DNA from 2 places in the Paenisporosarcina sp. genome. Region 1 is predicted to be linked to the other one. Evidence: predicted binding sites of a transcription regulator. Region 1 holds the regulator's gene; the other holds the start of a gene.
What was found. Region 1 encodes NrdR, which represses ribonucleotide reductase genes. Its sites were predicted from a motif close to AACACNATATATNGTGTT; they were not measured.
Positions count from the first base shown of each region.

Region 1 (11,370 bases):
CCGGGTGTTCCTGGAGTCGGAGAAAAAACGGCTATTAAATTATTGCTTGAACACAAAACTGTAGACGGAGTTTACCAAGGTTTAGAAAGTGTTAAAGGGAAGTTGAAAGAAAAGCTAGAAGCCAATGAAGAGCAAGCGAAAATGAGTAAAGTACTTGCCACGATTGAGACAAATGCACCCATAACTATTGGCTTCAAAGATCTTCAGTATGAGGGGCCAAACATGGAAGAAGTGTTGAATATTTGGCAAGAGCTTTCCTTTAAATCGCTACTTGAGAAAACTACTTACACCCAAAAAGAAGTCGCTCAAGAAGACATTGTATTTGAACACCTTACAGAAATAACATCGGAACATTTATCAGATGAGATGGCCGTCCATTTAGAGTTGTATGATGAACAATATCATACAGCGGATATGTTAGGTCTTGCATTAGTAGATGAACACAATGCCTATTTCATAAAAGTGGATGATGCGTTTAAATCATCAGATTTCCGTGCTTGGTTAATTGATGACACAAAGAAAAAGCGATTAGTTGATGCAAAAGCTGCACTTGCAGCATTCCATCGTAAAGATGTCTTGCTAGATGGTGTGGAATTTGATTTTGTATTAGCAGCCTATATTGTGAATCCTGCCATTACCTCAGATGATGTAGCTGTTTTATCGAGAGAGTTTGGCTACATGGAAGTCTCGACTAATGAACAAGTATATGGAAAAGGTGCTAAAAAATCCGTACCGGAAGTTGACATCCTCAGTGATCATATTGTTCGAAAAGCAATGGCTGTTTGGAAATTACGAAATACAATGGATGACAAACTAAAAGAAAACGAACAATATGAGCTATACCATGACCTTGAACTACCTCTTGCCACTATTCTTGGGAAGATGGAATCAGATGGCGTTAAAGTTGACAAACAAACACTTTTAGACATCGGTGAAGATTTAGCTGGCAAACTTACTGAAATTGAACAAGCGATTTATCATGCATCTGGTGAAAGCTTCAATATTAACTCACCTAAACAATTAGGCGTTATCTTATTTGAGAAACTTGGTCTTCCACCTTTAAAGAAAACGAAGACGGGTTATTCTACTGCAGCAGATGTTTTAGAAAAACTTGAAGGAAAACATGCGATTATTTCTCATATTTTACTTTACCGACAATTAGGTAAGCTTCAATCTACTTATATTGAAGGTCTTTTAAAAGAAATTCATGAAGACGATGGAAAAATCCATACTCGTTACCAACAAGCTCTGACTCAAACGGGTAGACTGAGTTCTACGAATCCAAATTTACAAAATATACCCGTTCGATTAGAAGAAGGGCGTAAAATCCGAAAAGCCTTTGTTCCTTCTCAACCTGACTGGGTTTTATTTGCAGCCGATTATTCGCAAATTGAACTACGTGTATTGGCTCATATGTCAGATGACGCTGAATTAATTGACGCATTCCGAAACGATCTTGATATCCATACAAAAACAGCAATGGATGTTTTCCATGTGGAAGTAGATGCAGTGACGTCAGATATGCGCCGTGCCGCCAAAGCAGTTAATTTTGGGATAGTTTATGGAATTAGTGATTATGGTCTATCTCAAAACTTGTCGATCACGCGTAAAGAAGCAGCAGAATTTATTGATCGCTATTTACAAAGTTTCCCGGGCGTTAAAGAATATATGGACAATATCGTTTATGAAGCGAAGCAAAAAGGATTTGTTACGACGATTTTAAATAGAAGAAGATATTTGCCAGATATTACGAGCTCGAACTTTAATTTACGTGGCTTTGCTGAACGCACAGCAATGAATACACCAATACAAGGTAGTGCTGCGGATATTATTAAGAAAGCAATGATTGATATGGCTGATCGTTTAGAGAAAGAAAATCTCCAAACCCGTATGCTACTTCAAGTTCATGATGAATTAATCTTTGAAGCACCACCTGAAGAAATTGCCATTTTAGAAAAAATCGTGCCTGAAGTGATGGAGCATGCAATCGAATTGAAAGTTCCTTTAAAAGTTGATTATGCATATGGTTCCACTTGGTACGAAACGAAATAAGGGGGCTGACTAAGTGCCTGAATTGCCAGAGGTGGAAGGAGTAGTAAACTCTTTAAAACCAGTTGCAACTGGAAAGACAATCAATGAAGTTAAGGTTTCTTCAGTCATTACCCATGCACATTCACAAGGAAGACAAGCCATCGTCAAAGGAAGTTCACTTCAACAGTTTTGTAGTGGTCTAGCAGGTGCCAAAATTGAACAAGTGGTTAGAAGATCTAAATACATTTATTTTCATTTAATAAAAAACAATGAACAAAAGTTACTGGTCACTCACTTAGGTATGACTGGCGCATGGTTTTATGTTCAGCATACCGAAGATGTGACGGAAGAAAAATTCAGGAAACATATTCATGTTCATTTTCAATTAGATGACGACATGATTTTAGTTTATGCTGACATTCGAAGATTTGGGGAAATGAGATTGCTCGATATGGAATCACAATTTCCACCTCTTTTATTAATGGCTCCAGAACCCTTTGAAGAAATTGCGCTGAATCATTTTTTGCAGATGTCTTTATTGCCCAAATACCAACAAAAATCGATTAAAGAAACAATTATGGACGGACAAGTCATTTCAGGCTGTGGAAATATATATGCAACTGAAGCATTGTTTCGAATGAAGATACATCCTGGTAGGACGGTCAAACGCATTAGTGAGAAAAGAAAAGTACAGTTGTTTAAAGAGATTGTAGATGTATTGAATGAAAGTATTTCTGCAGGAGGCAGTTCAATCTCTGATTACCGGAATATAAATGGTGAAGCGGGTAATATGCAAGACCGCTTACAAATGTATGGGAAGAAAATTTGTCCAACATGTCAGCAACCAGTTAAGCAGCGAGTGCTCGGAGGACGAAATTCTTGGTATTGTTCAACATGTCAACGATAAAGGATGAAGAGTTACATGATTATTGGTTTAACAGGAAGTATAGCGAGTGGGAAAAGTACGGTTTCCAAAATGCTTCAAGATATGGGATTCTCCATTATTGATGCAGATATTGTGGCGAGAGAAGTTGTCGAGCTAGGAAGTGATACACTTCAAGAAATACAAAACCAGTTTGGAAATGATGTACTTCATTCAGACGGAACACTTAATCGAGAAGTTCTTGGCTCCATGATTTTTCACCAACCGGGTAAGCGCAAACTATTAAACGACATCATGCATCCCGCTATTCGAAAAGAAATGTTAAAACAGCGTGATGATTTGACCAAAAAGGGAATTGAAACATTTTTCATGGATATTCCATTGCTTTTTGAAAGTCGTCTTCAACATTTGGTTGAGAAAATATTAGTTGTTTCGGTGACTGAGGACGTCCAATTAGAGCGTCTCATGAGTCGCAATAACTTATCCAAAGAAGAAGCAGAAGCACGAATTAAATCTCAGTTACCTTTATCCGAAAAAGAAAAAGGGGCTGATGCGGTTATCTATAACAATGGATCAATTGAGGAGTCTAAAAAGCAATTGGAAGGCATTTTAAAAATTTGGGATGTATCACCTTATAATTCAGAAAAGTAGAACTTCTTTAGGTTTAGTTGAAAGTGTTTACCCAAATTTTATATGTGTTATACTAATTACGGATAAAAGTTCAACAGTATAACATACATGTAGGAGGATTTTTCAATGTCAGCTTCTATTGCTATTAATGGTTTTGGCCGTATTGGCCGTATGGTATTCCGACAAGCTATTCTTGAAGATAATCTAGACGTAGTGGCAATTAATGCCAGCTATCCCGCTGAAACGTTAGCACATTTGATTAAGTATGACACAAATCATGGTACATTCTCTGGAACAGTAGAAATTGAAGAAGATGCGTTAATCGTTAATGGTAAAAGAGTTCAACTAGTTAGTGACCGTGATCCTCTAAATTTACCATGGAAAGAAATGAATATTGATATTGTTATTGAAGCTACAGGTAAATTTAATGCACGTGAGAAAGCAGCCTTGCATTTAGACGCAGGTGCAAAAAAAGTAATTTTGACGGCTCCTGGTAAAAATGAAGATGTAACAATCGTTATGGGTGTTAATGATGACAAATTAGACATTGAGGCACATGATGTTATCTCAAATGCTAGTTGTACAACGAATTGTCTTGCTCCAGTAGCGAAAGTATTGAATGATACTTTTGGTATTGAAAATGGATTAATGACCACTGTTCACGCATATACAAATGATCAGAAAAATTTAGATAATCCACATAAAGATTTACGTAGAGCTCGTGCATGTGCACAATCTATCATCCCAACATCTACAGGAGCAGCTAAAGCATTATCGTTAGTGTTGCCTGAATTGCAAGGGAAACTTCATGGATTGTCATTACGTGTACCAACACCAAACGTATCACTTGTAGATTTAGTTGTAGATCTTCAACAAGACGTAACAGTTGAAGATGTGAACAATGCTTTTATTAAAGCGTCTGAAGGAAGTATGAAAGGTGTACTTGGTTTCACAACTGAACCTTTAGTTTCAATTGATTTTAATACAAATCCACATTCTGCAATTATTGACGGTTTAACAACGATGGTTATGGGTTCAAGAAAAGTAAAAGTTCTTGCTTGGTATGACAATGAATGGGGTTATTCTGCTCGTGTCGTTGACTTGACGAAAAAAGTTGGCGCAGCACTTAAAGAAAAAGTTCAAGCTTAATATAAACATTCATTCTATCTTTTGATAGAGTGGATGTTTTTTATATACAAAAGATAACAATTTTTATTTTGCAATTTGATTCCTAATATTATGTACTTAACTGAACATGGATGTGGTCGGCTATTTCTTTCGCTTTCCGCGGACGAAACGCAAGCCTCCTCGGCTCATCTATCTCTGATAGCTGAATCTGTGGGGTCTTGCGTGTTTTGTTTTTCCGCTGGAGTCTTCAGAAATAGTCAACCACTTTCCTAGAAAATAGTTTGAGGAGTTATGAAACGCCTTGAAAATTGCAACTCATATAACAAGGATCCTCTTTTCTTAAGGTGTAATAAAATTAAAAGTATTAATTCACCCTGGAACATGAATGGAATTTTTTTAAGGATTCATGTTGATTGGAATGGAAGCGGCGACTCCGAGGGGAGATAGCAGATGTTTTGTGCACCGAAAGCGAAGCGGCAGGTGCATGAGTTTTAGACCCTGGAGCGGAATCTAGAGGAACAAAGACTAAGAACGCCACATCACTTGGCAACGTCTTTTAAACCAACCAATCTCTAACAAAGAATTCCATTTATATAGTATTGTGAAATTATTTTAAGTTTTTATCTTGCATTGATATTTAAAACATCATATAATGACATTCGTGTACTTCGAATGTACATACGGACTGCTTAAAGGGTTAGGACCTCTCTGGACTAACTTTCCCCCGTGGTAGTCAAACTTTAAGAAGGTTACAAAATTCTTAAATTTTTTATTAGAGGGGGAAAACGAACCATGGAAACAATGGGACGTCATGTAATTGCAGAACTTTGGGAATGTGAATTTGACAAATTAAACGATGTGAATTTTATCGAAAGAACATTTGTTGATGCAGCACTAAAATCAGGAGCGGAAGTACGTGAAGTTGCATTCCACAAATTTGCACCACAGGGTGTAAGTGGAGTAGTAATTATTTCCGAGTCACATTTAACGATTCATAGCTTCCCAGAACACGGTTACGCAAGTATCGATGTATATACATGTGGCGATTTAGATCCAACGATAGCTGCAGAATACATTGCAGATGCACTTGGGTCAAAAACTCGTGAAACAATGGAACTGCCTCGTGGTATGGGTCCAGTTAAAGCGGGTAAAGCACTTGTAACAGCACATGCATAACATTTGAAATTATAAACGAGAGAGCAGAGGGAGAAATTCCTCTGCTTTTTCGATTTTAGGGACAAATGTTTGATATAATAAATGAAATAAAAGAATTACGAAATCAGGAGATTATCATATGAGATGCCCAAGCTGTCAATACAATGGAACAAGAGTTGTCGATTCAAGACCTGTCGATGATAATAAGGCGATACGCCGAAGAAGAGAGTGTGAGGATTGTGGTTCTCGTTTTACTACTTTTGAAAAAGTAGAAGAGATGCCATTAATCGTTGTGAAAAAAGATGGGTCACGAGAAGAATTCAGTCACGAAAAAGTTTTACGTGGTCTTATTCGTGCTTGTGAAAAACGTCCCGTTTCTTTAGATGTACTTGAGAACGTCGTCTTTTCAATTGAAAAAGATTTACGTCGTATTGGAAATTCTGAAGTGAAGTCAGAAGAAGTTGGTGAAATGGTAATGGACCGTTTAGCCAAAATTGATGAAGTAGCTTATGTGAGATTTGCATCTGTCTACCGCCAGTTTAAAGACATTAATGTATTTATCGATGAACTAAAAGATTTATTGAAAAAGACACCAGAAGACCCACGTTAAAGGTAAGGGAGGTATGATGTATGCAATTTTTGTTTAAAGAACTTCAACCCGTGGATAGCTGCATCATTCAAATGCCCTATCCATTAACGGATCAAGATCGTCAGTTAGTGACTCTTTTATATAAGCCCATTATCGGAATTGAAGCTATGAGTCTTTATTTTACATTATGGGCTGAATCTGAGTACCATCCTGCTGAACCCGTTAGTCATTATTTTTTAATGGACGTATTAGGTATGCCTTTAAAGAAAATATTTGATGCTCGTGTTTCATTAGAAGCAATCGGATTATTAAAAACATGGAAACAAGACAAGTCAGACCAGAGATTGTTTATTTATGAAGTATTAGCTCCTTTAACGGCTCACGCGTTTTTTAGTGAACCCATTTTAGCTACTTCACTATATAGCGTCATCCATGAAAAGGCCTATATAAAAGTACGAGATCGATTTATGAAAAAACAGCAAACACATCAAGATTTCGAAAATGTTTCTCGCGAACTTAAAGACGTCTACAAAAGTAATCATGACTATAATAAGCTAGGCCATATTTTTGATAACACCCCGACTGAGGAAGTGAGTCGACCTAGTAAATTGCCGTTTTATTCACTAGATTTCGATTTCGACTTATTAAAATCAGGGTTGTCTGAAGTGATGATTCCTTCGCATGTATTAACTTTACCCGTAAAAGAATTGATAGCGAAGGTAGCGTTTTTATATTCGTTTAATCCAATCGACATGCAAAAGGTTGTTATGCTCGCGATTGATGATCAAAATCGGATTACGGAAGACCGCTTAAAAAAATCAGCAGCAGATTTTTATAAATTGACGGTTTCTTCTAAACCACCTAAGTTAATGAAACAAGTGAAAAATACAACTGAGCCTGCTAGTCAACTTGCAAAATCATCAAAGGATGATTTGTTGATTAAATATCTCGAAGAAACACCTCCGCTTGAAGTGTTAAGAGATATTTCAAAAGGTAGAGAACCGATGCCGATTGAAGTAGAATTGGCTAACGAATTGGTCATGAAATATGAACTGCCACCACCCGTGGTAAATGTGTTACTTCAATTCGTTCTAATACGTGCAAAAATGAAATTAAATAAAAACTATGTCCATAAAATTGCGGCTCATTGGCAACGAGAAAATGTTCAAACAGCTAGAGAAGCAATCGATATTTCGAGAAAAGAACATGATCAATATCTGGATTGGCAAAATAGTGCATCAAAACCTGCAGCTTTCCGTAAAAAGGGAACTCGAGATGAAAAAGTTCCGGAATGGTTCTTTAAAGCCAAAGAAAGCCGAGCGACTAAACAAACAATTGAAAATGAAGTCACTGAAGACTTTGAAATTGAGAAACAAAAATTGCTTAAGAAACTCGGTGTAACAGAGGGGCAGGCGAAATAAAATGGAACCGATTAGCGAAACATTAAAACGAGTAGTAAACGCGCCAGAATTCTCTAAACGATATGATAATATGAAAGCCGAAATATTAGAGAATCCTGGAGTCCAACAGTTCTTATCTCAGCATGCTGATGAAGTGAATAAAGCGATGGTGGATAGAAGTTTAGGGAAACTATATGAATACACGACTCAAAATCATGATTGCGAAAATTGTGCAAACGTCGCTCAATGCTCGAACATGATGAAAGGATTCGTCCCAAACCTCGTAATTACAAGAGGTAGTATTGATATTGAATACACAAAGTGTAATCAGAGACTAGTTGAAGAAGAGCGTCGCCACGTATCGGAAATGATATCAAGCATGCATATGCCGAAAGATGTATTAAAGGCTAGACTTGCTACTGTCACATACGATCATAATACGCGAGTTAACCTGGGATCAGCCGCACAAACTTTCTTAGAAGAAGTGAAAACCGAAGGAAGTTTACCTGCAAAAGGTTTTTATATTTATGGTGAATTTGGTGTTGGTAAGTCATATGTTTTAGGTGCGCTTGCGAATGAACTAGCTGAATTACGAATAAAAACAGTTCTTGTCTATGTTCCTGAATTCCTTAGAGAAATGAAACATGCGATTCAAGATCAATCGTTACAAGAAAAAGTGGATTATGTGAAAAAAGCTCCTGTATTAATGTTAGACGATTTAGGTGCAGAAACACTTTCTAGCTGGACAAGAGATGAAATTTTAGGAACCGTATTACATTATCGAATGGCTGAAAACCTTCCTACTTTTATTACCTCGAATTTTGATTATGACGGATTAGAAGATCACTTAGCCTATTCAGGTAAAGGTGAAAGAGAATTAGTAAAAGCAGCAAGAATAATGGAAAGAATACGTTCCATAACAATTCCAATGAGATTAAGTGGGAAAAATAGAAGAGATGGCTAAAAAAAAGTGTCTAAAAAGTTGTGAAAATAACTTTTGGACACCTTTTTTATGTGAGTAGAAGTAGTCGGTGATTTTGAGGAAATAGATTTGATGTCACCAAGGCAAGTTGGATCTGAAGACTAAAGCAGATAAATAAATGAATTCTATTCGAAATTTAGTTTGAATATTGCGAATATCCTAAAGTCGTTTACGATTGGTTGACTTTTTCATAATCCGATTTATAATTGATATTGAGAATCGTTTTCAATAACAAATCATTTAATAAAGGGAGAGACAACAAGTGAAAAAAGCATTATTTCTATTATTATCATTTACCCTGTTAGTTTTAACTGCATGTGGTAATGACCAAGCAACAAAAACGACTGATACAAAAGAAGTAAAAGAAACAAACGAAAGTATGGAAGTGAACTTATATACAGCTCGTCATTATGATGTTGACGATGAATTATATGCTAAATTTACAGAAGAAACAGGAATTAAAGTAAATGTTATTAAAGGTGAGGCTGATGAATTACTTGAGCGTATTAAGCGTGAAGGTGATGCAACAGCAGCAGATTTATTTTTAACAGCAGATGCTGGACGATTATTCCGTGCGAAAGACGATGGTTTATTACAAGCAGTATCTAGTGATGTATTAGATGAGCAAATTCCAGCTAATTTCCAAGACGAAGATCAAATGTGGTATGGCTTAACTAAACGTGCTCGTGTCATTGTTTACAACAAAGAGACAGTAAAACCAGAAGATTTATCAACGTACGAAGCTTTAACAGAAGATCAATGGAAAAGTCGTGTTTTAATTCGTGGTTCTGAAAATATTTATAATCAATCTTTATTAGCATCATTTGTTGAAATTGAAGGGGAAGAAAAAGCGAAAGAGTGGGCTGCAGGACTTGTAGCAAACTTTGCACGTGACCCTGAAGGTGGAGATCGTGACCAAGCTAAGGCAATTGCTGCAGGTATTGGTGACGTGGCTATTATGAATACGTACTACCTTGGACAAATGCTGAACTCCGAAGATGCAGAAGAAGTTAAAGTTGCTGAAGGCTTAGGTGTTTTCTTCCCTAACCAAGAAACAACAGGAACTCATGTAAATGTAAGTGGAGCTGGAGTAGTTAAAACAGCTAAAAATAAACAGAACGCAATTAAGCTTTTAGAATTTTTATCAGCGCCTGAAGCTCAAGGTGAATTTGCAAAAGCAAATTATGAATACCCAGTGAATGAATCTGTAGAACCTACAGAATTATTAAAATCATGGGGCGAGTTTAAAGAACAAGACATCTCATTATCAGCTTTAGGTGATCATAATGCGAAGTCCATTTTAATCTTCAATGAAGTAGGCTGGAAATAAATAAATAAAATTCCCTTGTTACAATTTTCGTAACAAGGGTTTTCTTACATTAATTTCTGTTAACATGTATAAGGATAACAGAAAGGGATCACTTTCTTATTAATTAAGCATAGTATGGGTTTCTAATATTAGTTACGAGGTGTAGGGGCGTTATGCAAAGAAAATTTACAAATTTTAATAGTTGGACCGTGACGGCGGCAGTTATCATGCTCTTGTTGTTTTTGCCGAATTTAACGATCGTAACTGGCATATTCACACCTACAAATGAAAACTGGGAGCATATGAAAGAATTTGTTCTAAGTTCGTTCATTAAAACATCTCTAATACTAATAAGTGCTACTGCCATTCTAACCATAACGATTGGATTGAGTTTGGCATGGCTTATCGCACAATATCAATTTCCGCTAAGGAATTTTCTTAAATGGGCACTCATTTTACCTCTTTCAATTCCACCTTTCATCGGTGCGTATACGTATCATGGAATTGTGAATTATACAGGTATTATTCAATCGACGCTTCGAGATCACTTTGGTTTAAATTTGAGTCCAGCGTTTTTTGATATAATGAATTTACCTGGTGCCATTTTCATATACACGATGTTTTTATATCCATATGTATACACGATTACTCGGATATTTTTGTCGCAACAATCAGCTTCACTAATTGAAAGTGCACGAATGCTAGGTAAGGGACCTTGGCGTACCTTTTTTCAAGTAGTCATTCCTATTTCTCGCGTATCAATCATTGGTGGTGCAAGTTTAGTTGTTCTTGAAGTCTTAAATGATTATGGCGTGGTTAAATACTACGGAATTCAAACCTTTACGACTGCAATTTTTCAAACTTGGTTTGGATTAGGTGATATAGAATCTTCTATTAAGCTTGCTGCATCCTTAATGGGATTTGTAATCTTAATTTTAATGATCGAAAAGATTTTGCGTGGCAGAAGACAATATAGTTATTCCACTACAAAGGTCCGTCCATTACCTTTAATAAAATTAAATGGATGGCGTGCAGGAATAGCAACAGCATACGGTTTACTTATTTTAAGTTTAGGATTTTTTGTACCAATCGCTCAATTGATTGATTGGATGATTTTAACCATTGGCACGATTCCTATGGGTGAATTTTTAACTTATGTTAAAAATTCCGTACTCGTTGCTGGTATAAGTGCGACGGCAATTATTGTTTTTGCCTTGATTGTTGGTAACTTTAGTCGTCTTGTTCATGGTAAAATAGCAAAAT
Region 1 is NZ_JBYNRN010000012.1:123,567-134,936, forward strand. Features, by position in the region: gene polA (DNA polymerase I) at 1-2,052, shown strand, start outside; gene mutM (bifunctional DNA-formamidopyrimidine glycosylase/DNA-(apurinic or apyrimidinic site) lyase) at 2,066-2,938, shown strand; gene coaE (dephospho-CoA kinase) at 2,954-3,565, shown strand; gene AC3EA5_RS03870 (glyceraldehyde-3-phosphate dehydrogenase) at 3,671-4,693, shown strand; gene speD (adenosylmethionine decarboxylase) at 5,465-5,848, shown strand; gene nrdR (transcriptional regulator NrdR) at 5,967-6,437, shown strand; gene AC3EA5_RS03885 (replication initiation and membrane attachment family protein) at 6,458-7,837, shown strand; gene dnaI (primosomal protein DnaI) at 7,839-8,780, shown strand; gene AC3EA5_RS03895 (Fe(3+) ABC transporter substrate-binding protein) at 9,061-10,128, shown strand; gene AC3EA5_RS03900 (ABC transporter permease) at 10,281-11,370, shown strand, end outside.

Region 2 (11,370 bases), 240 kb from region 1:
TAAAGTGAATTACTCATGGACATGGGAAGAGAGATTGCTTTGCATTGATTACACAAAAACAGAGATTACTTATCAATCATGCGAAAATTATTAACAAGCAATGGGTATACATTCGTCGATGCTTTGGTTCAAATCATGGTATTTTTACTTTTTTCCAATATGATTTTCTTCTACTTTGAATGGCTTATAGATTCCGAGAAATATTTGACTCATACAGAAGAAATGGAATTTGAATTGTTTTCACTAGAAATTTTACCGTATTTATTAAATTTACAACATGTAGAGGAACAACCAAATAGTGTTGGAATACGATTTCGACAGTCCGAAGAAGAATTTGATATTGAGTTCACAGGAAATTTAATCCGTAAACAAAAAAATAGATTAGGTCATGAACCTATGTTGTTACATATTACTAAGAGTCAGTTTCAACTAAATGGTACAAAGTTAACGATAGCTGTTGAATTTGAAAGTGGACTTAAGAAGGAACGTGTTTATGAACTTTCATTTGCTGAGGAATGAAAAAGGAATTCTTTTGCCTGCTGCATTGATTTTATTATTTGTAATCAGTGGATTACTGATTGTTTTTGTGGGGGCTTATGTAACCCAAATGGGAATTTATGAAATGTTGGAAAGTCGCTATATATCTGCTACGATAGTACAAATGGAAAATCAAGAATAAAAATGATTCGATGATCCGTAATAAGCGGGGTATAGTATGAGAAAAATTTATTTAGTCGGTTTCATGGGTAGTGGGAAGAGTGCGATCGGTAGAAGGTTAAGTTTTTTGTTGAAAATTCCCTACTATGATATGGATCAAGAAATTGTGAAAAAAGTAGGGATGTCTATTCCAGATATTTTTAGGGAATATGGCGAGCCGTTCTTTAGGGAGCAAGAGAGAGCGTTTTTGAAGACATTTCGAGATGAGTGGTGTATTGTGTCAACTGGCGGTGGAGTTGCAATTGATGCATTGAATAGGAGACTCATGAGGCAAACGGGTTTAGTTCTATTTTTGGATGCAACGTTTCCTGACATTTGGAAACGGATTCACAAAGATGTTAACAGACCCATTGTACAAGCGTCTACTAAAGAGGAGTTAGAATCACTTTATACTTATAGAAAGCGTTTCTACAAATCTGTTGCTCATATAACAATTAGAACAGAAGGCCGTTCATTGAGACAAATAACTGAATATGCTGCTTTTCAAGTGAATAGACTAAAAGGCGAATGAATATCTCGAATCTTAGATTATTGTTCGTGAATGGCTGTTGTAGTAAAAAAGATTGCGCTTTCCTTGTGTTCAATGTTAGGATATAGACAAAGCGGTAAACGCTTTATGAACATTGAATTTTTTATATTCCAAAACAGTTGTTTTGGGGCGGATGAGTATACGGGGAGAGAACGCAAATAGCGTCGCCGAAGGAGCAAGTTAAATAACGAATCTCTCAGGCAAAAAGACTCGTATAGGACGCATCTCTGGAGAATGCTATATCAATATATAGCTACCAAAGAGGAAAGCCGATTTCAGGTAAACTTTCAGGTGCCAGGACAGAGAATCCCTTTAATAAGGGGATTCTCTGTCCTTTTTTGTACTGATTAGGAAACAATAGTTTACAGATTTCAGTAGTAGAGAAAATTAGCTTGAATCATTTTTGGTACTAGTTATTCTAGTATTGATACGAGAATGTAAGTTTAGGAAGATCAATAAACAAAAACAACATCGTGTGCAATATACTTGTATTCTTTGTTTTTTGATTATTGTGTTAAAAAAGGAGGAAATGAAAATGTCAGAGCAATTACAACGTACTCCCTTGTTTGACGTATATGCATCATATGGTGGGAAAACAATTGATTTTGGTGGCTGGGAGTTACCAGTACAATTTTCTAGCATTAAATTAGAACATGAAGCGGTTCGTACCAAAGCGGGATTATTTGATGTATCTCATATGGGTGAAATTATTGTAAAAGGTGAAGATAGTTTGTCTTATTTACAGCGCATATTAACAAATGATTTGTCAAAGCTTCAAGGTGGACAAGCGATGTATTCTGCGATGTGTTATGAAGATGGTGGTACAGTAGACGATTTATTAGTTTATAAAATTGCTCAGCATCATTACCTTTTGGTTGTTAATGCTTCTAACATTGAGAAAGACTTTGAATGGATGAAAGGTTTCTTATTCGGTGATTTGGCAGTTTCGAACGTGTCTGATTCTTATGGTCAAATAGCATTTCAGGGACCTTTAGCGGAAACTGTTTTACAAAGATTAACGAAAGAAGACCTTTCAGAAATAACATTTTTTAAATTTAAAACACAAGTGAAAATAGGCGAATATGAATATCTAGTTTCAAGAACTGGTTATACAGGTGAAGATGGCTTTGAAATCTACGGAGATCCGGAAGAAGTAAAAGCTTTATGGCATGAAATTTTAAAAGAAGGTAAGGATGACGGCGTTTTACCATGTGGTTTAGGTGCACGTGATACATTACGTTTTGAAGCTTGTTTAGCGTTGTATGGCCAAGAACTTACAAAAGATATTTCTCCACTTGAAGCTGGAATTGGCTTTGCTGTGAAATTGAAGAAAGAAGATGACTTTATTGGACAGAAAGCACTTGTCCAACAAAAAGAATCTGGCATACCACGTAAATTAGTGGGACTTGAAATGATTGATAAAGGGATTCCTCGTACTGGTTATCCAGTATTTATTAATAATGAAAAAATCGGTGAGATTACAACCGGAACGCAGTCACCAACATTAAAGAAAAATATTGGTTTAGGTTTAATCGATCGAAAATTCAGCGATCTTGGAACAGAAGTAGAAGTTGAGATTCGTGGAAAGCGTTTAAAAGCAGTAACAGTTGCGACACCATTTTATAAACGACAAAAATAATTGTTGGAAAGAGGTTGTGCCCGGATGAAACATCGTTACTTACCAATGACAGAGCAAGACCAAAAAGATATGTTAGATACAATTGGAGTTTCTTCTATAGATGAGTTATTTTCAGATATACCTGAAAAAGTAAGGTTTAAAGGTCAATATAATATCAAACCAGCTAAATCTGAATCATCTCTACTAAAAGAACTTTCTCAAATGGCTGCCAAAAATGCAGATAACAAGACGTATGCTTCGTTTTTAGGTGCAGGTGTATACGATCACTATAAACCGATTATTGTAGATCACGTTATTTCTCGTTCGGAATTTTATACGGCATATACGCCTTACCAACCGGAAATTTCTCAAGGTGAACTTCAAGCTATTTTTGAATTTCAAACAATGATTTGTGAGTTGACGGGAATGGATTTAGCCAACTCTTCCATGTATGACGGTGGTACAGCTTTGGCTGAAGCGGGAATGCTAGCAGCTGGTCATACTAAGCGTAAAAAACTATTGATTTCAGGTGCAGTTAATCCGGAATCTCAAGACGTTGTGCGTATGTATGCTTTAGGACAATCGATTGAAGTCGTTCAAATTCCAACTAAAGATGGCGTTACAGATCTTGATGCACTTAACGAGTTAATTGATGATAATACAGCAGCTGTGCTTGTTCAATATCCGAACTTTTATGGTCAAGTTGAGGATTTACGTAAAGTTGAAACAGTAACTCACGAAGCGAAAGCCTTAATGGTTGTTTCTTCTAATCCACTGGCACTTGGTATTTTAACTTCACCAGGTAAACTTGGAGCTGACATTGTAGTTGGGGATGCTCAGCCATTTGGAATCTCTGAATCATTTGGGGGACCACATTGTGGTTATTTTGCTGTTACTACGAAGTTAATGCGTAAAGTTCCAGGACGTTTAGTTGGTGAAACAACAGATGAAGTGGGACGTAGAGGATTTGTCTTAACATTACAAGCTCGTGAACAACATATTCGTCGTGATAAAGCAACTTCCAACATATGTTCGAACCAAGCATTAAATGCATTAGCAGCTTCTGTAGCGATGACTGCACTTGGTAAAAAAGGTGTTCAAGAAATTGCGACACAAAATATTTTAAAAACGAATTATGCTAAAAAAGCTTTCGAAGCTCAGGGGTTTGAAGTTGTATATCAAGGTCCTCATTTCAATGAAATCGTTGTTAAAGCAGATACCGATATCACTGTTCTAACAAAAGAACTGTTGAAAAAGGGTATTATCGGTGGATTTGACTTAGGTAAAGTTGATGATAAGTTAGCAGGACATGTATTAATTGCTGTTACTGAACAACGTACAAAAGAAGAAATCGATGCGCTTGTGCAAGAAATGGGGTCTTTCCGTGCATAAAGATAATCAACCACTAATTTTTGAAATTACAAAAGAGGGACGCGTAGGATATAGCTTACCTGAACTTGATATACCAGAAGTTGACTTAGCTTCATTATTACCTGACGGTTTATTACGCGAAGAGCTTGCTGAACTTCCCGAAGTATCAGAACTAGATATTATGCGTCATTATACAGCTCTTTCAAAAAGGAATCATGGGGTAGATTCAGGATTTTATCCTTTAGGTTCATGTACTATGAAATACAATCCGAAAATCAATGAGTCAGTTGCTCGATTCCCAGGCTTTGCAAATATTCATCCATTACAAGATGAAGAAACGGTGCAAGGTGCTATGGAGTTAATGTATGACTTACAAGAACATTTAATTGAAATTACTGGGATGGATGAAGTTACACTTCAACCTGCTGCTGGTGCTCATGGAGAATGGACGGCTTTAATGATGATTCGTGCTTTCCATGAAGCAAATGGAGATACTCAGCGTACAAAAGTAATTGTGCCTGACTCTGCTCATGGAACAAATCCAGCCTCAGCTACTGTTGCTGGTTTTGATACGATCACAGTAAAATCCGATGAAAACGGCTTAGTGGATTTAGAAGATTTAAAACGTGTAGTTGGGGACGATACCGCTGCGCTGATGTTAACAAATCCAAATACTCTCGGATTATTCGAAGAAAACATTTTAGAAATGGCTTCTATTATCCATGGTGTTGGTGGAAAGTTGTATTATGACGGAGCAAATTTAAACGCAGTTATGTCTAAAGCACGCCCTGGAGATATGGGCTTTGACTGCGTACATTTGAACTTGCATAAAACATTTACAGGTCCACATGGTGGCGGTGGCCCAGGTTCTGGTCCAGTAGGAGTAAAAAAAGATTTAATTCCGTTCTTACCAAAACCAGTTCTTGTGAAAACTGAAGAAGGATATGAGTTCGATTACAATCGACCGAAATCTATTGGACGTGTTAAACCCTTCTATGGCAACTTTGGAATCAATGTACGTGCCTACACGTATATTCGTTCAATGGGTCCAGATGGTTTGAAAGCAATTACTGAATATGCGGTTTTAAATGCGAATTACATGATGCGTAGACTTCAGCCTCATTTTGACTTACCTTATGATCGCCATTGTAAACACGAATTTGTGTTAAGTGGTCGACGTCAAAAGAAACTGGGTGTTCGTACACTTGATATGGCAAAACGATTGCTTGATTTCGGATATCATCCACCAACAATTTACTTCCCATTAAACGTGGAAGAGGCTATGATGATTGAGCCAACTGAAACTGAATCAAAAGAAACGTTGGATGCATTTATCGACGCGATGATTCAAATCGCAAAAGAAGTTGAAGAAACACCAGAAATTGTTCAGCAAGCACCTCATACAACGGTTATTAAACGTTTAGATGAGACGAAAGCTGCTCGTACACCTGTGTTACGTTATAAAAAAGATTAAAAACAAAAAGAGAGCTCTAATATGAGCTCTCCCTAAACTGTAAACAAACTCGTGAAAGATAGTTTGTTTACAGTTTTTTTAATGAATGAAATGACTGGTTTCCATTGGATCGTGACAATATATCCAACTGGAGACGGTCAATAAATTCATTTCTTTTTGTTGCGACTAGTCATTGGTAATTTAATCAGCAAGGAACCTCGCACTAAAATGTCTTGCTCAATGGCGTTTGATAGTACTAGTACTTATAAAGTTCAAAATGAAAAAACGTTGCTTTGCAATGACTTGCTTAGAAACTCGAAGTTATGCAAAAAAAAGGATTATCTCTCAGTCGTTAAATGACTTTTGAGATAACCCCTTGAGCGTGTTTATTTTGCTTTGATTTTACCAGTCCATTGACGGAAGCCGCCTTGTAACTGATAAATTTGATTGTATCCTTTTTTCTTTAAGAACAAAGCAGTTCGAGCACTTCTTGCACTGTTTTGGCAATATAAGTAAACTGGTTTGTCAGAGCGGATCTCTTTGTAACGTTGACGCATTTGTGAAGAAGGAATATTACGTGCTCCTAAAATATGACCACCGTCATATTCTTTTGGTTCACGAACATCCACTAGCTGAGCTTTGCGATAACCTTCGATAAACTGCTCTTGTGTTAAACCAGAAACAGCTTTCTTTAAACGAAATGAAGATACTAAAAAATAAACAATCAAACCGAATAAACCGGCTGCGATAATATACAAGTATTCCACGAATTGTTCCCCTCTCTCTCTATTTATATTATAAAAGAAAGTATAGCCACAATTCAATGTGTTTGTTAATATGTATTTCATCGTAAGGAGGAATCTTGATGTCAAAACCAACTTGGTATTTTATAAATTCTGGAGCATGTAGCCCTTCATTCAATATGGCACTAGATGAAGCATTGCTAGATTGGCACAGTGCTGGTGAAATTCCTCCAGTTGTAAGATTTTATGAATGGAACCCTGCTACTTTATCGATTGGGTATTTCCAAAATGTTGAAAAAGAAATTGATTTAGAGCAACTAAAAGCACATAATCTTGGATTTGTGCGAAGACCAACCGGTGGTCGAGGTGTTCTACATGAACATGAGTTAACTTATAGCATCATCGTCAGTGAAGAGTATCCAAACATGCCTGCAACTGTAACGGAGGCATATCGTGTGTTAAGCGAAGGTTTATTAATCGGTTTTCAAAAACTTGGTTTAGATGCATACTTTTCTGTACCGGATACGGATGAAAAGAAAAGTGCACTAAAAAACCCTAAAAGCGCTGTATGCTTTGATGCACCTTCTTGGTATGAATTAGTGGTAGAAGGAAAAAAAGTTGCTGGTAGCGCACAAACGCGCCAAAAGGGAGTCATTTTACAACATGGTGCGATTTTGTTGAATCTGGATGCGGATAAACTCGTATCATTGTTTAAATATCCTTCTGAACAAGTAAAAGAAAGAATCCGAAAAAGTTTACCCGAGAAAGCTGTCGCAATTAATCGATTAAGAGAAAAACCCGCAAATATGGAAGAATGTATTCAGGCATTTAAACAAGGTTTTGAAGATGGCTTACAAATTCATTTTGAAGAATTTACTTTATCAGATGTTCAAATTAAATATGTACAATCACTTGAAGCTAGTCGTTACGCTAATGACGAGTGGACTTATCGAAAATAATGGGTAAAAAGGATTATTTTTAAGAATAAATTGAAACTATTATCCTATAGACGTTGGGTATGTATGTTCGATGCTCACTCCTAATCATTTGAATAAAACATCCATATATAGTATCTTATTAAATATCGAATACACTATATATTGTGTTTGCGTTGTTTAATGTTTAGAGGAGGAATTTAAATGGTCATTGTAAAAAAACAAAATAATTTTTCAGTAAATGTTGAAGCTTTAAATCAAGATATTGCTGCATTTCCACAGGTTCACCCGATAAGTAGTGATATGAAAATAACTCATAAGGGTGTTTCAAGGTTAGTTATGATTGATCGTTACTCCTTTAAAGATACGAAAAAGCAAACGCTAAAAGTTGGAGATTTTGTCGTATTAACCGTTAAAGAAGATCCGAAATTTCCAGCACGAGGTCTTGGGTATATCGTTTCAATCGATAAAGCATCAAGCAAAGCAGAAGTAATGATTGAAGAAGATTACCGCAGCGCTATTGATGATGCAGAAGAACAAGCTACAGGAATTGTTAAACGTTCAATTCATGTCATTGAAAAACCACTTGAAGTTTTTTATGAACAAATTGCCATGCGAAATGCTACTGGTTTAGCTTCTGTAGAAACTACACCAGAGAAAAAGACAGAGTGGTTTAATAAATTTTATAAACAATTGGTTGAATTGAAATTCATACCAGCTGGTCGTGTCATTTATGGCGCTGGTGCAGAAACAGATGTAACGTACTTTAATTGTTATGTTATGCCTTTCGTCCCAGATTCGCGTGAAGGTATCTCTGATCATCGAAAACAAGTAATGGAAATTATGAGTCGTGGTGGTGGGGTAGGTACAAATGGTTCTACCTTACGTCCGCGTAATACGTTAGCTAAAGGAGTAAACGGCAAATCATCTGGTTCCGTTTCTTGGTTAGACGATATTGCCAAACTTACTCATTTAGTTGAACAAGGTGGTAGCCGTCGTGGAGCACAAATGATTATGCTGGCAGACTGGCATCCAGATATTGCAGAATTTATTATTTCTAAAATGCAAAATCCAAGAATTTTAAGATTCTTAATTGAAAATACAGAAGACGAAACAATCCGTTTACTTGCGAAAGAGAAATTAAAATTTAAGCCTTTAACACATCAGGAAGAATCTATGTATCAAGGGATTATTAATTACAAGACGATTCCTGGTCACGGTGGATTTAACGAATCAATCATTCGTGATGCTGAAACAAAGATTAATGATGGTGGTACATACAGTGTCCATAATTCTGAGTTTTTAACTGGGGCTAATATTTCTGTTACTTTAACAGATGATTTCATGAAGGCAGTAGAAGCAGATGGCGATCACGCTCTTCGTTTCCCTGCAGTTGAAGAGTATACACCTGAACAAATGGCTGAGTATAATGAAAAATGGCATGAAATTGGTGATGTACGTGAGTGGGAGAAGTTAGGTTACGGGGTAAGAACTTACCGTATGATGAAAGCAAAAGAGTTATGGAAATTAATAAATATCTGTGCAACATATTCTGCAGAACCAGGTATTTTCTTTATTGACAATGCAAATGATATGACGAATGCAAAAGCATACGGTCAACAAGTAGTTGCAACCAATCCATGTGGAGAACAACCATTAGCACCTAATTCTGTTTGTAATTTAGCTGCTGTTAATTTAGCTCAATTTGCAAATAAAGAAAACAAAACTGTTGATTTTGAAGCACTAAGAGAAACAGTTCAAGTTGGAGTTAGAATGCAAGATAATGTCATTGATGCTACTCCTTATTTCTTAGAAGATAATCGTAAACAAGCTCTTGGTGAACGCCGAGTTGGTTTAGGTGTTATGGGCTTAGCTGATTTGCTTATTTATTGTGAAAAAGAATATGGATCTGATGAAGGAAATCGATTGGTAGATCAAATTTTTGAAACCATCGCTGTCGCTGCATATGAAACATCTGCAGAATTGGCTACTGAAAGAGGAAGCTTTCCATTTTTAGAAGGTTCTACGCTAGAAGAGACGAATCGATTAAGACAAGCGTTTATTGAGACTGGATTTATGAAGAAAATGCCTGAAGATATCCGCATTAAAATTCTAGCAAGTGGAATCCGTAATTCACATTTATTGACTGTTGCTCCAACCGGTTCAACAGGAACTATGGTTGGTGTAGCAACTGGATTAGAACCATATTTCTCATTTACGTATTACCGCAGTGGAAGACTTGGGAAATTCATAGAAGTCAAAGCTGATATTGTACAGGATTACTTAGCAACAAATCCCAATGCTAGTGAAGAAAATCTACCTGAGTGGTTTGTCACAGCAATGGAACTGGCACCTGAAGCTCATGTGGATGTTCAGTGTATTATTCAACGTTGGATTGATAGTTCGATATCAAAAACGGTGAATGCTCCGAGAGGATATACAGTGGAACAAGTTCAAAAAGTGTATGAACGTTTGTATAAGGGTGGAGCTAAAGGCGGTACTGTATATGTTGATGGAAGTAGAGATGCACAAGTTTTAACATTGAAAGCAGAAGAAAATATTGTGGACGAGCATTACCATGAAGAAAAAGTGATGAAAAATCGTCCGGTTGTTTTAATTGATACGATTCAAGATTTACGCTCGACTAATGTAACTATTGGTTCAGAAGTTGGAAATACTTGTCCTGTTTGTCGTACTGGAACAGTAGAAGAGATGGGCGGATGTAATACGTGTACAAATTGCAATGCTCAATTAAGATGCGGATTATAATACGATTTAAATACACCTTGTTGCTTTTAAAGCGACAAGGTGTATTTATTTTGCCGAAAATGATTAGGCATCGCAATGTTCGTCAAAAACTAATCGAAAAGGAGATGTTGTACATGGACAAAAAAGCTTATCTCGTTATTTCAGCCGTAACTGCTTTCATATTTACTATTATTTTGTTGTTTTTGAAGACATTTAAATTTATATCTTGGAACCCCACAGGTTGGTCGAAAAAATATCAATTATTCACAGAAACTCACATATCAGTGAGGTGGATCATACTTGGTATTGTATTATTTCTATTCATATTGTTCCTATTAAAATTACTTTCTTACACTAAAAATATACAGCCTTTGTTAACATCTATCGTGTTAGGAATATGTCTTTGGGTAGGAGTGGAGTGGATGATTGCATCGGACTTTTCTTTTTTTAAAAAATCAGCCATTCCTTTTATGGCTGTGGTTTTAATCTTTACTCAAGCATTAGCTGAAACGGCTGTTTACTATGGAAGAGTTGTACATCAAGGGAATTGAAATAGGTTGCCCTCTCATTCGGTTATGCTAAAATAAAAGAGTGCATACATATAGGAGGGTTTCTGAATGAAAATTCTATGCTTAAATGGCCCTAATTTAAATCGACTGGGTAAGAGAGAACCTTCTGTCTATGGAACCGAAACCTTAACTGACATTGAAAACTCTCTTATCCAATATGGGAAACAACATCAAGTTAACATAAGTTGTTTTCAGTCTAACCATGAAGGTCAATTAATTGATTGGATTCATGAAGCTGAAGATAACGATGTAAAAGGAATTATACTCAATCCAGGGGCTTACACACATACGAGCTATGCAATAAGAGATGCAATTGCGTCCATTACTATTCCTGTGATTGAGGTTCATATTTCAAATATACATAAGAGAGAAGCCTTCAGACATTTATCCGTCCTAGCAGCAGTGTGTGAGGGTCAAATCAGCGGACTGGGTTCATTTGGGTATCAGTTAGCTCTAGAAACATTCATAAAGAGAAATGGGGAATTGTAATGGAGAAATTACGTAAACTTCGTCAAAGTTTCGCTGAACATAATATTGAGGCGATTCTACTAACAAGTGAATATAACCGTCGTTATATAACTGGTTTTACTGGCACAGCAGGGGTAGCGATTATTACTCAAGAACATGCCGTTTTTATCACGGATTTTAGATATACTCAACAAGCTCAAAAAGAACTTGTAGGGTTTG
Region 2 is NZ_JBYNRN010000012.1:359,993-371,362, forward strand. Features, by position in the region: gene AC3EA5_RS05055 (hypothetical protein) at 1-94, shown strand, start outside; gene comGF (competence type IV pilus minor pilin ComGF) at 79-519, shown strand; gene AC3EA5_RS05065 (hypothetical protein) at 494-679, shown strand; gene AC3EA5_RS05070 (shikimate kinase) at 716-1,228, shown strand; glycine riboswitch at 1,380-1,468, shown strand; gene gcvT (glycine cleavage system aminomethyltransferase GcvT) at 1,782-2,885, shown strand; gene gcvPA (aminomethyl-transferring glycine dehydrogenase subunit GcvPA) at 2,910-4,256, shown strand; gene gcvPB (aminomethyl-transferring glycine dehydrogenase subunit GcvPB) at 4,219-5,709, shown strand; gene AC3EA5_RS05090 (rhodanese-like domain-containing protein) at 6,075-6,455, opposite strand; gene AC3EA5_RS05095 (lipoate--protein ligase family protein) at 6,554-7,390, shown strand; gene AC3EA5_RS05100 (vitamin B12-dependent ribonucleotide reductase) at 7,571-10,135, shown strand; gene AC3EA5_RS05105 (hypothetical protein) at 10,186-10,665, shown strand; gene aroQ (type II 3-dehydroquinate dehydratase) at 10,732-11,172, shown strand; gene AC3EA5_RS05115 (M24 family metallopeptidase) at 11,172-11,370, shown strand, end outside.
Region 2: the regulator NrdR is predicted to act here: its motif matches at 7,521-7,538, upstream of AC3EA5_RS05100 (vitamin B12-dependent ribonucleotide reductase).